Linked DNA regions of Lujinxingia sediminis. The protein of the gene in region 1 interacts with the protein of each later gene in a pairwise test. Links are inferred from orthologs where the notes say so. Each region holds a gene or a part of one and is shown on either strand. Other genes may lie near its edges.

Region 1 (8,360 bases):
CCAAACAATCCGAGCGCAGCCAGGGCGACGCCCAGCAAGGAGCAAGGAGGAGCGTGTAGCAGCGCTACCGCGACGACGCAGCGACACCGCTGGCGTCGTCCTGGGGCGCTCGGCACCCGAGCGCATCCAGGGCGACGCCTGACAAGGAGCAAGGAGGAGCGTGTAGCAGCGCTACCGCGACGACGCAGCCAACTTCCCCGCACAATAAAAGCCCCGAGCGCAGCCAGGGCGACGCCCAGCAAGGAGCCAGGAGGAGCGTGTAGCAGCGCTACCGCGACGACGCAGCGACACCGCTGGCGTCGTCCTGGGGCGCTCGGCACCCGAGCGCAGCCAGGGCGACGCCTGACAAGGAGATAGGGATGAAGCTGTAGCAGCGCTACCGCGAATCCCTATCGACGCCGTCAGCGTCGTCCTGGCTGCGCTCGGCACCTTGACAGTTTTGGAGAGGAGCCCGTAACGTCCCCAACTTGAATCGCAGCGGGTCACTCTAGCGTGGCCTCTCTGACAGGGCGAATCCGCCCCGCACGAATGGAGCACAGGCACATGTCTGACGACACCAAAAGCAAAGATAAAAAGCCCAAAACATCCGACGACATGATGTCCGGAATCGGTGGCATCTTTGATGTCCCCGGTGGCACCAAGAAAAAGAAGAAAAAGAAAAAAGCTGCCGACACCTCGCCCTCTCCCGCCGCCGATGCTATCGGCGCGGCGATCGAGGAGGAGCTTGCCGCCGCCTCTCAAGGCGCGGAAGTCGACGACGACGATGACGTCGTGAGCGCTGCCGATGAGAGCAGCGAGGTCGAGGCCGCCGATGAGAGCAGCGAGTTTGAGAGCGCTGCCGATGAAAGCAGCGAAGTCGAAGTGGCTCCGGCGCCCAAAAAGGCGAAGAAGAAGGCCGAACCCAAAGCAGCCGAGCCCAAAAAGACGAAAAAGAAAGCCGCTCCCGCCGGCATCGAGGGCGTTTTCACCCCCTCGAAGTCCGACGATGACGACGACATCGACCTCTCCTCGACCTACCTCGATGATGACGACCTGGGCGACATTCCCGCGCCCAAAAACCCCATGACCAAAGTGCTCGTGGGTGTGGTCCTCGTGCTGGTGGTCGGCATGCTGGCGATGCTGCATCACTTCACCGGCTTTGGCGACGACTTCATGCTGCTGCTTCAGGGCAACTACCAGGAAGAGATGCTTCGTCGCGCCCAGCAAGCCGAAGAGGAGCACCTGGCCGCCCAGCTCGCCGCAATGCCTCGCTATGGCAACCTGACCATCACCGGCAACCCGGTGGGCGCCACCATCAAGCTCAACGGCCAGATCCAGTACGGACAGGTCGGCGGCGAAGACGGCCCCTGGCGTGCGCTGGAGCTGGGTCCGAGCACCGCCATCCAGAACCTCTCGGTGCGCGACACCCACCATATTGAAGTGACCGCCCCCGGCCACCAGCCCGCCACCATCACCCTGACCGAGGGCATGTGGCAGGACGGCGGCAACGGCGACTACCGCTTCAACTACAACGCCAACCTGGTGCCCATCGACGCCAAATACGGCCAGGAGTTCGCCCAGCGTATGGAGTCGGACCTGGACAACGACTTCTACGGCGAAGCCACCATCAACACCATCCCCTCCGGCGCGCAGATCCTGCTCAACAACACCATCGCCCTCAACAAAGATGGCGAAGAGCTGCGCACCCCGGTGACCTTTGGCACCTACTACGTCAAAGATGAGGAGAGCGGTGAGCTCAAAGAGATGCAGCTGCGCGTGGACACCCCGCCCGACCGCGGCGACCGCCTGGAGCTGGCCTTCCCGGACAACGACGAGCTGCCGAACTTCCTGACCTCGATCAACCGCCGCACCTGGGAGTGCAACTGGAAGGATGAAGCCGAGACTCGCCGTCTCCCCGACGACGCCAGCATCCAGCTGCAATGCGACTACACCTGGAAGCTCGAAAAAGACTTCAACGCCATCAACCGCTACATCGCCGATCGCGAAGCGGAGTTCCAGCGCATCCAGGCGCAGCAGGAAGAGGCGTTGAAGAAGGCCCAGGAGGCCGCCGCCGAAGCCGCCGGTCAGCAGGGCTAAGCCAGATATCATGCCACGACACGAACGTTGTACCCGGCTGGTGCGCATCGCGCATCCAGCCGGGCGTCGCCCTGTTTACGCCCGCTGCGATGGCGAGCACTTCGTCACCCTCGCCGGAGATGTCGCCGAGCTGCATCAGGCCATCCTGGAGGGCCGTCCCCTCTCGGAAGACGGCGCGCGCATCCGCAAAGATCGCGCCCAGCTGCTCGCCCCGGCCTGCCCCACCAAGGTGGTCTGCGTCGGGCTGAACTACCGGGCCCACGCCGAGGAGATGGGCAAAGCCATCCCTCAAGAACCCCTGATCTTTCTCAAGCCCTCCACCGCCGTCATCGGCCCCGATGAAGCCATTGAGCTCCCGGCTGCCTCCGAGGAGGTCCATCACGAGGGCGAGCTCGCGATGATCGTCGGCGAGCGCCTCAAAGGGGTGAGCGCCGAGGATGCGATGCGGGGGATCTTTGGGTTTACGTGCGCCACCGACGTGACCGCGCGCGACATCCAGCGCCGCGAGTCGCGCTACACCCGCGCCAAGGGATTTGACACCTTCGCCCCCCTGGGCCCGGCCGTCGCGCTCACCGCCGACTTTATCCCGGCCGAGCACACCCTGACCTGCCGCGTCGATGGCGAGGTGCGCCAGCAGACGCGTCTCAACGACTTTATCTTCGGGCTTCCCGAGGTCGTCGCCTTCATCTCCAGCGTGATGACGCTCCTGCCCGGCGACGTCATCCTCACCGGCACACCCGCCGGCGTCGGGCCCATCACCGAGGGCCAGAGCGTGGAGGTGACCATCGACGGCATCGGCACCCTTCATAACCCGGTACGCCGCGCCCCATAGCCCCACCGGGTAACCCGCTGCGCCGCGCTCTCGGCCGGGGCCTCTCCCCCCCGATCCACACGCCTCGACACACCCTGCCGGGATAGACGCCCCTGCCCCCCTGTGTTACCTTCCCGCGACGCTTGAGCGCGCTGCCCCCGGCGAGCCTCAACTCGCCATCCCGGGGCTTCCGGCGTGCTCCTCTGACGATCGCTGACCGCGCGCTCCTCGTCGCCTCGCCACACCCTGGCGAGCACCTCTTCGAGCGCCCTTGTTGGTTGTGACCCACCGACCCAGGCTAGACGTACCATGGCCCAAGATAACCAGACCCCTCAAGACGCCGCCCCCCAGGGCTCCGACTACAACGCCGAATCCATCCAGGTCCTCGAAGGACTGGAGGCGGTGCGCAAGCGCCCCGGCATGTACATCGGAGACACCGACGACGGCTCCGGCCTCCACCACATGGTCTACGAGGCCGTCGATAACTCCATCGACGAGGCCCTGGCCGGCTACTGCGATCAGGTCACCATCACCATCCACACCGACGAGTCCCTCTCCGTCGAAGATAACGGCCGCGGCATCCCGGTCGATATGCACAAAAAGCAGGGCCGCTCCGCTGCCGAAGTTATCATGACCGTGCTCCACGCCGGCGGGAAGTTCGACCAGAACTCCTACAAAGTCTCCGGCGGCCTCCACGGCGTCGGCGTCTCGGTGGTGAACGCCCTCTCCACATGGCTCACCCTGGAGATCCGCCGCAACGGAGAGATCTGGACCCAGACCTACGACCGCGGCGTCCCCCGCGAGCCCCTGCGCGCCATCGGAAAGGCCAAGACCACCGGCACCAAGATCACCTTCTTGCCCGACCCGGAGATCTTCCAGATCACCCGCTTCTCCTTCGACGTGCTCTCCCAGCGCCTGCGTGAGCTCTCCTACCTCAACAGCGGCGTGCGCATCGTGATCGTCGATGAGCGCGACAACAAACGCCACGACTTCAACTACGAAGGCGGGCTTAACTCCTTTGTTGCCGACCTCAACAAAAACAAAGCCCCCCTGCACGACGAGCCCATCTACATCACCAAAGAGCTCCCCGAGCAGGGCATCACCGTAGAAGTCTCCATGCAGTGGAACGACTCCTACAACGAAAACATCTTCTGCTACACCAACACCATCCGTAACCGCGACGGCGGCAGCCACCTCTCGGGCTTCCGCGGCGCGCTTACCCGCACGGTGAACCTCTACGGCGTCTCCAACGGCATGCTCAAAGAGTCCATCACCGGCGACGACATCCGCGAGGGCATCGCCGCGGTGCTCTCGGTGAAGATGCCCGACCCCAAATTCTCCAGCCAGACCAAAGACAAGCTCGTCTCCAACGAGATTAAGGGCGCGGTCGAGTCGGTGGTCAACGAACGCCTGTCGATCTTCCTCGAAGAGAACCCCTCGGTGGCCAAGGCCATCATCGAGAAAGCCATCGCCGCCTCACGCGCCCGCGAGGCCGCCCGTAAGGCCCGCGAGATCTCCCGCAAGAGCGCCCTCCAGATCTCCGCCCTCCCCGGCAAACTCGCAGACTGCCAGTCGCGTAAGCCCGAGGAAAGCGAGCTCTACATCGTCGAGGGTGATTCCGCCGGTGGCTCCGCCAAGCAGGGCCGAAACCGTAAGTTCCAGGCCATCCTCCCCCTGCGCGGTAAGATCCTCAACGTCGAGAAAGCACGCTTTGATCGCATGCTCTCCAACAATGAGATCTCCACGATCATCAGCGCCCTGGGCACCGGCATCGGCCAGGAGTATTTCGACATCGAGAAGCTGCGCTACCACAACATCGTCATCATGACGGACGCCGACGTCGACGGTAGCCACATCCGCACCCTGCTTTTGACCTTCTTCTACCGGCAGATGCCCGAGATCATCGCCCGGGGCTACCTCTACATCGCCCAGCCGCCGCTCTTCTCCATCAAGCGCGGCCGCACCATGGAGTACCTCAAGGACGAGCGTGAGCTCAACGATCGCCTCATCGAGAACGCCAAGAGTGCCCTGACCCTGCGCGGCGAAAACGGCAAAGAGCTCGCCGGCGACGAGCTGGCCACCTTCATCGACGACCTGCTCAAGTACCGCAGCGTGCTTGAGCGCGTCGCCCGCAACCACGATGACCGCATCGTCGAAGAAGCCGTCAAAGCCGACTTCACCCTTGACGACCTTCAGGATCGGGAGCGCCTCACCACCCGCAGCCAGGAGCTTCTGGAGCGTCTGCGCCAGAGCTACTCGACGGTGCCCTGGCGCACCCCCGAGATCCTCGACGATGCCGAGCTCGATGACCTCTTCGTCGCGCAGTGGCGGAGCCGCGTCTCCGGCACCTCGATCACCTCGCGACTGGACCGCGCCTTCCTCTCCGGCGTCGACTACAAAGAGCTTCTGCGCATCCGCCGCGCCTTCGAGTCCCTCGGAGAGCACGTGGTCGTCGACGACGGCAAAGAAACCGAGCCGCTCACCTCGATCGCCCAGGTGCTCAACCGGGTGCTCGCCGCCGGTCGTAAGGGTCAGTCCATCCAGCGCTACAAGGGGCTGGGTGAGATGAACCCCGACCAGCTCTGGGACACCACCATGGACCCGGAGGCCCGCACCATGCTTCAGGTCCGCATCGAAGATGCGGTCGAGGCCGACGCCCTCTTCACCGTCTTGATGGGCGACCAGGTCGAGCCGCGCCGTGAGTTCATTGAAACCCACGCTCTCGACGTGCGTAACCTCGATATTTAACTCGACTTCGGGCGCCTGCGGGGCGGCCTGGCAGCTCTCTCCTCCTCGCCAGCGCCGCCCCCTTACATGCAGGTTGCCTGTGTCCCGCATCCGACTCTTAAGCGGCCCGGCCGTCCAGCAGACCCTCAACGACGAGCCCGGCGCAAAACTCTTCCGCTACCAGCTCAATATCCCCGTCATGGGGCTGGCCCTGGGCCTGGGGCTTTTAAGCCTTCTGGCCGCGGTGATCCTCTATTTTGTCGCCAGCCTGGGGGGCTTCTACACCGCGGCGTTCATCGTGCTCATCACGCTGGGCCTCGCTCTGTGCAGCGTGGTCTCGTACGGCTCCAACTACGCGCGTAAGCATTTTGTGGCCACCTCCGAGCGCTGCCTGCTCGTCGGCACTAACACCAACGCCTGGCGCGTCGAATGGCCGCTGATCACCCGCCAGACCCTGGACTTTGAGGGCATGACCCTCTCCCCGACCAGCGCGCGCCTCGATCTGCGCACCGCCGGCCAGCATATCCAGATTCCCATCTTCACCCCCTTTGCGTTTCTCATCGATCTCGAAGATTTGATGGCGGAGCTCCTCCAGCATCTCGACGCCGAGGTGGAGGACACCGACGACGAAGACGCCGCCGACGAGGACACGCCGCAAGGGATCGATGCGCCGGGTATGGAAGCGACCGACGACGCGCACCCCGACGCCGAGACCAACACCTCCGAGACCAGCACCTCCGAGGCCAGCACCGAAGCCGGGGACGACGCCGACGCTACATCCAAAAAAACCTGAGCGCTTCGTCCGGCCTTTTCGCCACCGTGTTCATCCTCCTTCTCCTGACCAGCCGAGGCTCCCATGGCCAGCCCCCGGGTGATTCGACCCAACGCGCGCCCCTTTCTACTCCGCCCCACCCTCTGGGCTGCGGCTTTTAGCTCCGGCGCCGCCCTGGTGGCCATGGTCGCCCACGCCGCCATGTTTGAAGCCTCCGCGCTGCTGCTGGGCTGGGCGCTGCTCTTTCCGATCATCACGATCCTCGTCTACGTCGAGCGCCAGGCCGCGCTTAAGAAGACCTACGCGGAGATCTTTGACGACCGCATCATCTGTCACTACGGCTCGCTCTTAAGCGAGAACGCCCTCGATCTCCCCTTTCGAAACGTCACCCAGATCGAGTTGACGCTGCCCTGGCTGGAGCACCGCATCTACCAGACCGGCCACCTCAAGGTGCATGCCGCAGGCTCCGCCACAGGCGCTCCGCTGATCTCGGTCGACGCCCCCGAGGCCCTCTACCAGCTGCTCGAAGAGCGCCTGCGTCACAACGGTTTTGTCATCACCCGCCAGAACCTCGTCCAGCGCGAAGAGCCCCACTTTCTGGGCACGCTTATGGACGCCGGCTCCAGCAATAACCCCGTGATCGGCATCCCCCTTTTGCTGCTCATCGCCCTCGGCCCGCAGCTTCTGGATAACCCCTCGCTGCTCGAATCCGCCCTGGTCATGGGGGCGGGCGTCGCGCTCCTGCTCACCTTCGTCGCCGGCGCGCTGGCCTTTCAGATCATCCGAATCATCGATCTCAACCAGCGCGTCTATTCGCTCTACGACGACGTCGTCGACTACGAGGACGGCTTTCTCACCCGCAGCCGCCGCATCATCCCCATCGAGAACCTGGCCGACACCAGCATTCACCAGCCCTTTTTGAAAAACCTCCTGGGCATGGCCGACGTCATCATCAGCTGTCAGGGAAGCAGCGCCGACATCCACTTCCCCTCGATGCCCAACGCGAAGACCTTTCGCGAAAACCTCGGCCACCTGATCAAAACCACCGACGGGCCGGCCTCTCACCACGGTGAGGAGCGCGACGCCGCCGGGTTCGCACAGGCCAATGGCGACAGTCAGGTATCGCCCTTCGCCCCCTCACCGGCCCGGAGCGATGTCGATGTTGCGACCGCCTCGCCAGCCATGGCGGCCTCCGCGCCACCCACGGCCGCCCCGCCTGCCTCCTGGATTCCCGCGGGCCTCCCGGCGATGAGCCTCAAGCCGGGCATCGTCTCGGTCTTTCTCTCCAACCTGATCGTGGCCCCCTTTGTGGTTGTGGGCGCAGGCGCGCTCTTCCTCGTCTCCATCGCCGGCGAAAGCGAGCTCCCCGCGCTCGGCGGCCTGGTCGCTGTGATCGCGCTGGTGGGGATCGTCTTCGGCTCGCTCGGAAAAGCGATCCAGGAGTATCTGCTCGTCGACGCTCAGATCACCGACCAGAAGGTCGCCCTGACCCGCGGCATTTTTAATAAAGAGACCACCGAGTTCACGCTCGAAAAAATCACGCGCCTCTCCATCTCGCAGTCGCCCATCGACCGCTGGCTTAACACGGCCACCTTCCGCTTCAGCTCCATCGGCGCGTCCAGCGCGCTCAAGCTCTCGCATATCCCCGACGCCGACCGCGTCATCCCCCGCATCGAAAAGGGCCTGGGATTTGGCGGCACCTCCCCGCACCAGACCCTGAGCGCCGAGCCCACCACGACCACCCTGCTCTACAGCCAGCTCTCCCTGCTGGTGATCTGCGCCATCGCCCTCATCGCCACGATGGTCGCTGTGATCTTCTTTAAGCCTGCGCTGCTGATCGGCGCGGCGCTTCTGCTTCTGGCCTTCGGCTTCTTTGCCCACGAGGCCCTCTACGCGCCGACCCGCCGGCTGGAGATCTTCGACCACCACCTGGCCACCCGCGGGGGCGTGCTGATTCACACCCGCGAGCTGATG
Region 2 (5,786 bases), on another replicon or contig:
CGCTCCGGCCTTCGAGGGGAGGGGAGAGAGGGATCACGCGGTGTTCATGGTTAAGACGCCGGCCGGGGGGCGGAGGTTTCAAAAAAGTTTGCGCCAGGGTTAAAAAGTTCCGCTCTCACTAAACTTCAGCGTTTGCGGCAGACGCGCCGACACACCCGAAGCGATGTCTTGCCTGGCAAGCTAAGCACTGCCTTCACAGAGACCACCTCACCGGTGCCAGGCTCTGGGCGGACTCCCTTGTGAGATCGCCCCCTCCTTGGTAGGGTTCCGCGGCTTTACGCCCCGCTTGAGCGCCCGCTCATACCGGGAGCCTCTCAATCGTATGAAACGACCCGCTTTGGTGAAGGGAACGCGATGACGGATTCGGTCAGCATCATTCCGATCAATATCGAAGAAGAGATCCGCCAGTCCTACATGGACTACGCCATGAGCGTGATCATCGGGCGCGCATTGCCCGACGTTCGCGACGGGCTGAAGCCGGTGCACCGGCGCATCCTCTTTGCGCAGCATGAGCTGGGCAACCGCTGGAACGCCGCCTACAAGAAGTCGGCGCGTATCGTCGGTGACGTCATCGGTAAGTACCACCCCCACGGCGACTCCTCGGTCTATGATGCGTTGGTGCGTCTTGCCCAGGACTTCAACATGCGCGTGCCGCTTGTCGACGGCCAGGGCAACTTCGGCTCGGTCGACGGCGACCCGGCCGCGGCCATGCGTTATACCGAAGTGCGTATGGCGCGCGTCGCTCAGGAGCTTTTGAGCGACATCGACAAAGAGACCGTCGAGTGGATCCCCAACTACGATGACACCATCGAAGAGCCGGCGGTTCTGCCCACGCGTATCCCCAACCTGCTGATCAACGGCTCCTCCGGGATCGCCGTCGGGATGAGCACCAACATCCCGCCGCATAACCTTGGCGAAGTGATTCGGGGCACGCTGGCGCTGATTGAGAACCCGGAGATCGATGTCGAAGGGTTGATGCAGCACATCCCCGGCCCCGACTTCCCCACCGCCGGCATCATGTACGGCGCGCGTGGTCTGCGTGACGCCTACGCCGAGGGCCGCGGCATCATCAAGATGCGCGCCCGCGCGATCATCGAAGAGGACGAGAAGCGCGGCAAGAGCTCCATCGTCGTCACCGAGCTGCCCTACCAGGTCAACAAGGCGCGTCTCATTGAGAAGATCGCCGAGCTGGCCCGTGACAAGCGCATCGAAGGCATCACCGACCTGCGCGATGAGTCCGACCGCGACGGCATGCGCATCGTCATTGAGCTTCGCCGCGACATGATCCCGGCGGTCGTGCTCAACAACCTCTACAAGATGACGGCGATGCAGTCGTCCTTTGGCATCATCATGCTGGCGATCGTTCACGGTCAGCCCCGCATCATGAGCCTCAAGGAGGTGCTCAACCACTTCATCGACTTCCGCCGCGATGTGGTGACGCGCCGCACCATTTTTGAGCTGCGTAAGGCCGAGGAGCGTGCCCATATCCTGGAAGGCCTCAAGATCGCGCTCGACCACCTCGATGAGGTGATCGCGTTGATTCGCGCCTCGGCCTCGCCCAACGAGGCCCGCGAGGGGCTGATGAGCCGCTTCGCGCTGAGTGAGCGTCAGTCGCAGGCGATTCTCGATATGCGCCTGCAAAAGCTCACCGGTCTGGAGCGCGACAAGATCCTCGAAGAGTTGGCCGAGGTGCTCGCTGAGATCGATCGTCTGCGAGGCATCCTGGCCGACGAGAAGAAGTTGATGGCCGTCATCATCGAGGAGCTCAACGAAGTACTCGAGGCCTACGCCGATGAGCGTCGCACCGAGATCCTGCACAACGTCACCGAGCTCTCCGACCTCGATCTGATCGCCGAAGAAGACATGGTGGTCACCCTCAGCCACGCCGGCTACATCAAGCGTACCCCCCTCAGCGAGTACCGCGCTCAGCACCGTGGCGGCCGTGGAAAGCGGGGCATGGACACCAAAGACGAAGACTTCGTCACCGATATGTTCGTGGCCTCGACCCACACCAACCTGCTCATCTTCACCTCGGTGGGTAAGGTCTACAAATTGATGGTCCACGAGCTGCCGCAGGGCTCGCGCACCACGCGCGGCAAAGCCGTGATCAACCTGTTGCCGATCACGCAAGATGAGAAGATCAAGGCCATCTTGCCCTTTGAGGAGTTTGAAGAGGGGCGCTACATCGTCACCGCCACGCGTCAGGGCGTGATTAAGAAGACCGATCTGATGGCGTACGCCAATGTGCACGTCGGCGGTATCATCGCGCTGGGCTTCAAAGACGAGGATGATGAACTCATCAGCGTGCGCGCTACCGGCGGAGATGATCGCATCTTCCTTGCGAGCAGCGATGGCCAGGCGATCTGCTTCCACGAGGAGGATGTGCGTCCGATGGGGCGCGTGGCCGCCGGTGTCTACGGGATGCGCTTCCGCGAGGGCGATACGCTGGTGGGAATGGACGTGGTTCCCGCAGGCGATGACCACTCCACCATCCTCACCATCACCGAGCGGGGCTATGGAAAACGCACGCTGCTCGATGAGTATCCGCTGCAGCGCCGCGGTGGCAAAGGTGTGGTCACCATTAAGACCAACGAGCGCAACGGCATGCTGGTGGGCATCCGCGTGGTCGACGACACCAATGAGCTGATGATGATCACCGATAAGGGCCAGGTTCTGCGCACCCGCGTCGAGCAGATCTCAACCTACGGACGCAACACGCAGGGCGTGCGCGTCATGAGCCTGGACGACGATGAGCTGGTCGTCTCCATCGCGGCGCTGGTCGCCGAGGAGGAAGACGAGGAGCTCGAGGGTGAGGAACTCGCAGAGGCCGGGGAAGGTGCGGAGATTCAGGGCGATGAAAGCCCCGAGCAGGCCGCCTCAACCGGTGAAGAATCCGCAGAGGAAGAGCCCGGCGAAGACAGTTAATCTGAGGCGGTTGACGCCCGTCAATTCCCTGTGTTACAGGGTGCGCGCCGCTGCTCGGGGAGGCGCTTGCAGACACGGTCTGCGGGCATTTTCCAGAGCACGGCGCGAGGTGATTTAGATGGCCTCTCCACCAGAAGACGAGTCGCGTCACTCCACCCGCAATCCCTGGCTTGTGGCAGGCGCGATCGGAGCCCTGGGCTTTGAGTTTGTAGGACTTGTACTCGGCGGTGCATTTATCGGCACCCGACTCGATGCCCACTTTGAAACGGCCCCGGTGTTGCTTCTGGTGTCCATGGCGGTGGCGATGCTCAGCGCCGGGTGGCATGTCTGGAAGATCTCGCAACGGTTTTTGAAAACACAAGGTGAAGACTGATGGCCAGGCTCGACCGAAGCTTCGTCAACGGGGTTTTCTGGCGCATGTTGGCGCTGGGAGCACTGCTGGCGCTGATGACGGGCCAGGTAGTCTCCCTGCGATTCGGCTACTCCATGGCTCTGGGCACGCTCTTTGCGGCGCTCAGCCTCCGTGCGACAGCTTTTCTCGTCAGGAAGATGTTTAATGGCGCCGTCAACGGCAATCCCGCAGCAAGGGGAGGCGCTGTTGTTCTGGTGTTTAAGCTGGCAGCAAACTGCGTTGCCATCTGGTTTTGCCTTTCGACCCTGGGTGCCCACGCCGTAGGCTTTATCCTCGGCTACAAAGTGTTGTTACTCGCGCTGGGCTGGCAGACTGTTTCCACTCGTAAGAGTCGCCAGCACGTTGAGGACAACGCCGCTGACAACGAGAGCACGTAGTTCATGGCTGATTATACGTTTTTAGACCTCATTCCCGCGTTTGCCGAACAAGAACACGGAGAGGGATGGAATCACATCTTCGGCGACCCTGTGCTGAATCCCTCGGCCGCGGTCGGTATCACTCACGTGGTGTTCACCGGTGTACTGGTGCTGCTGATTACGGTGCTCGCACTTGTCGCCAGTCGCAGGTACCGAAAGCGCGACGAAGCCCTGATCCCTGTGGGTAAATTCTCGGTGGCCGGATTCTTCGAGGTGCTCTTCGAAGCGGTGATGGGCATGATGAGCGACCTGATGGGCGAGAAGGCTGCTAAGAAGTTCTTCCCGCTGATCGCGTCGCTGGCGGTCTTTATTTACCTGGGCAACCTGATGGGGCTGGTCGTGGGCTTTGCGCCGCCGACTTCAAACCTCAATACGGGGCTGGCCTGCGCGATTGTCGTCTTCCTGGTTTACAACGTCTCCGGTTTCATGGAGCAGGGATTCGGCTATATCAAACATTTCATGGGGCCGATTCTCTTGCTGGCTCCCCTGATCTTTATCATCGAATTGGTGGGACACGCCTTCCGCCCGGTCAGTCTTGCAGTGCGACTTACCGGTAATATGACCGGGGACCACATGGTCCTGGGCGTGTTTGGGGACCTGGCCGCCGGGATCTTCGGAATTCCTCTTCTGATCCCGGTACCGTTCCTCTTCCTGGGCTTGCTGGTTTGCACCATTCAGGCGTTGGTCTTCAGCCTGTTGTCCAGCATCTACATCGCCCTTGCCATTGAGCACGAAGACCATTAAACGACTCGCCAGAAAGGTTGTTGGCCTAGACGGCTTTCATCAGGGCGTATCAACATATTGATACCCGTCACAATGGCGCACGCCGCAACTTGTATCGGCGTCGCGCGAGCTAGGAGGACGCAGTCCATGCTGAAGAAAAGCACGATCACGTTTTTGAGCACGTTCGCAATTGTCGCACTCTGGAGCACCTCGGCGTTTGCCCAGGGTACCGCTGCTGCGGCCGATAACGTCTTCACGACCTACGCATGGTTGGGCGCCGCTTCGGCCTTCGGCGTGAGTCTTGCCGCGCTGGGTGGTTCGCTGGGTCAGGGTCGCGCTGCTGCCGCCGCCCTGGAAGGTATCGCTCGCAACCCGGGCGCCGCCGGTAAGCTCTTCACTCCGCTGATTCTGGGTCTGGCCCTGATCGAGTCGCTCGTGATCTACGCGTTCGTTATCTCGATTCTGATGGTCCTTAACATCGACATCACCGCGGCGCTCTAAGTCGCAGGTTGACGATGTGAAAAAGCCCGGCTTCGGCCGGGCTTTTTTGTGCTCTGGGGGCTAAAAAAAGCGCCCGGCCTCCTTCTTGCGTGGGGTGGGTGCGTGTGGTCTAATGCGGCCCCTTGAGGAGGGCGGCTGCGCCTGCCCTCGGCGCGAATGCAGCGACTGCGCTTCAGGCCCTGAAGCCATCGAGGCCTTGGGCGTGCGCTGTTTTCCTCGCTTGATCCATCCCATCCGGAGCAGACCACGGAATGATCGTCCAGTGTCCCAGCTGTTCATCGCGATATCGCGTCAATGACGCCAATATTCCGCCCTCGGGGGGCAAGATCAAGTGTCCTTCCTGTGCGCACGCCTTCGTGGTGTACCCTGAGGTAGCGGCGGAGCCGGAGCACGAGGCGGATAAGACCTCGATTGCCGCGCGCCCCAATATTCACGAGCTTCTCAACTCGATGAATCAGAACAAGGCCGCCGCACAGAACGCGGCGCCGCCGGTCGAGGATGAGGTCGCCAAGACCGAGGTGATGTCGGGCGCGGAACTTCCGGATTTCTCCTCGATGTTCGGCGATGTCGGTGGCGATCAGACCATTGAGATGTCCAATCCATTGGTCAGCGGCGTATTGCCCGGGCTCGGAGCCTCGGTCGAGGAGGATGAACTCCACACTCAGGAGCTCTCGCCAGACCTCGTAAAGAAGAGCCTGCAGCATCTGGGCGCGCGCCCGGCCGGTGGTCCGCCCTCCATGCCCGATGATGGAGGCCCTGCTACCGAGATTGCGCCTCCTCCTGTGGTGCAACAGGCCATGCCCGGGCAA

The links.
Region 2: the proteins of gyrB (region 1) and gyrA interact in binary tests that used the Escherichia coli proteins (3 or more experiments, as listed by UniProt). The link is inferred for Lujinxingia sediminis from one-to-one orthologs.

The regions. Positions count from the first base shown.
Region 1 is NZ_SADD01000007.1:196,321-204,680, forward strand. Bases 2,851-5,915 are described here. They hold gyrB (DNA topoisomerase (ATP-hydrolyzing) subunit B), read left to right. Parts: upstream 2,851-3,196; coding sequence 3,197-5,635; downstream 5,636-5,915. Other genes in these bases: EA187_RS13465 (fumarylacetoacetate hydrolase family protein), read left to right, coding at 2,851-2,908; EA187_RS13475 (hypothetical protein), read left to right, coding at 5,715-5,915. Outside these bases: EA187_RS13460 (hypothetical protein), read left to right, coding at 544-2,076; more of EA187_RS13465, read left to right, coding at 2,087-2,850; more of EA187_RS13475, read left to right, coding at 5,916-6,407; EA187_RS13480 (PH domain-containing protein), read left to right, coding at 6,471-8,360. UniProt on the Escherichia coli protein: DNA gyrase negatively supercoils closed circular double-stranded DNA in an ATP-dependent manner to maintain chromosomes in an underwound state.
Region 2 is NZ_SADD01000001.1:25,498-31,283, forward strand. Bases 1-3,139 are described here. They hold gyrA (DNA gyrase subunit A), read left to right. Parts: upstream 1-354; coding sequence 355-2,925; downstream 2,926-3,139. Other genes in these bases: EA187_RS00110 (AtpZ/AtpI family protein), read left to right, coding at 3,044-3,139. Outside these bases: more of EA187_RS00110, read left to right, coding at 3,140-3,298; EA187_RS00115 (hypothetical protein), read left to right, coding at 3,298-3,714; atpB (F0F1 ATP synthase subunit A), read left to right, coding at 3,718-4,497; EA187_RS00125 (ATP synthase F0 subunit C), read left to right, coding at 4,624-4,977; EA187_RS00130 (tetratricopeptide repeat protein), read left to right, coding at 5,337-5,786. UniProt on the Escherichia coli protein: A type II topoisomerase that negatively supercoils closed circular double-stranded (ds) DNA in an ATP-dependent manner to maintain chromosomes in an underwound state.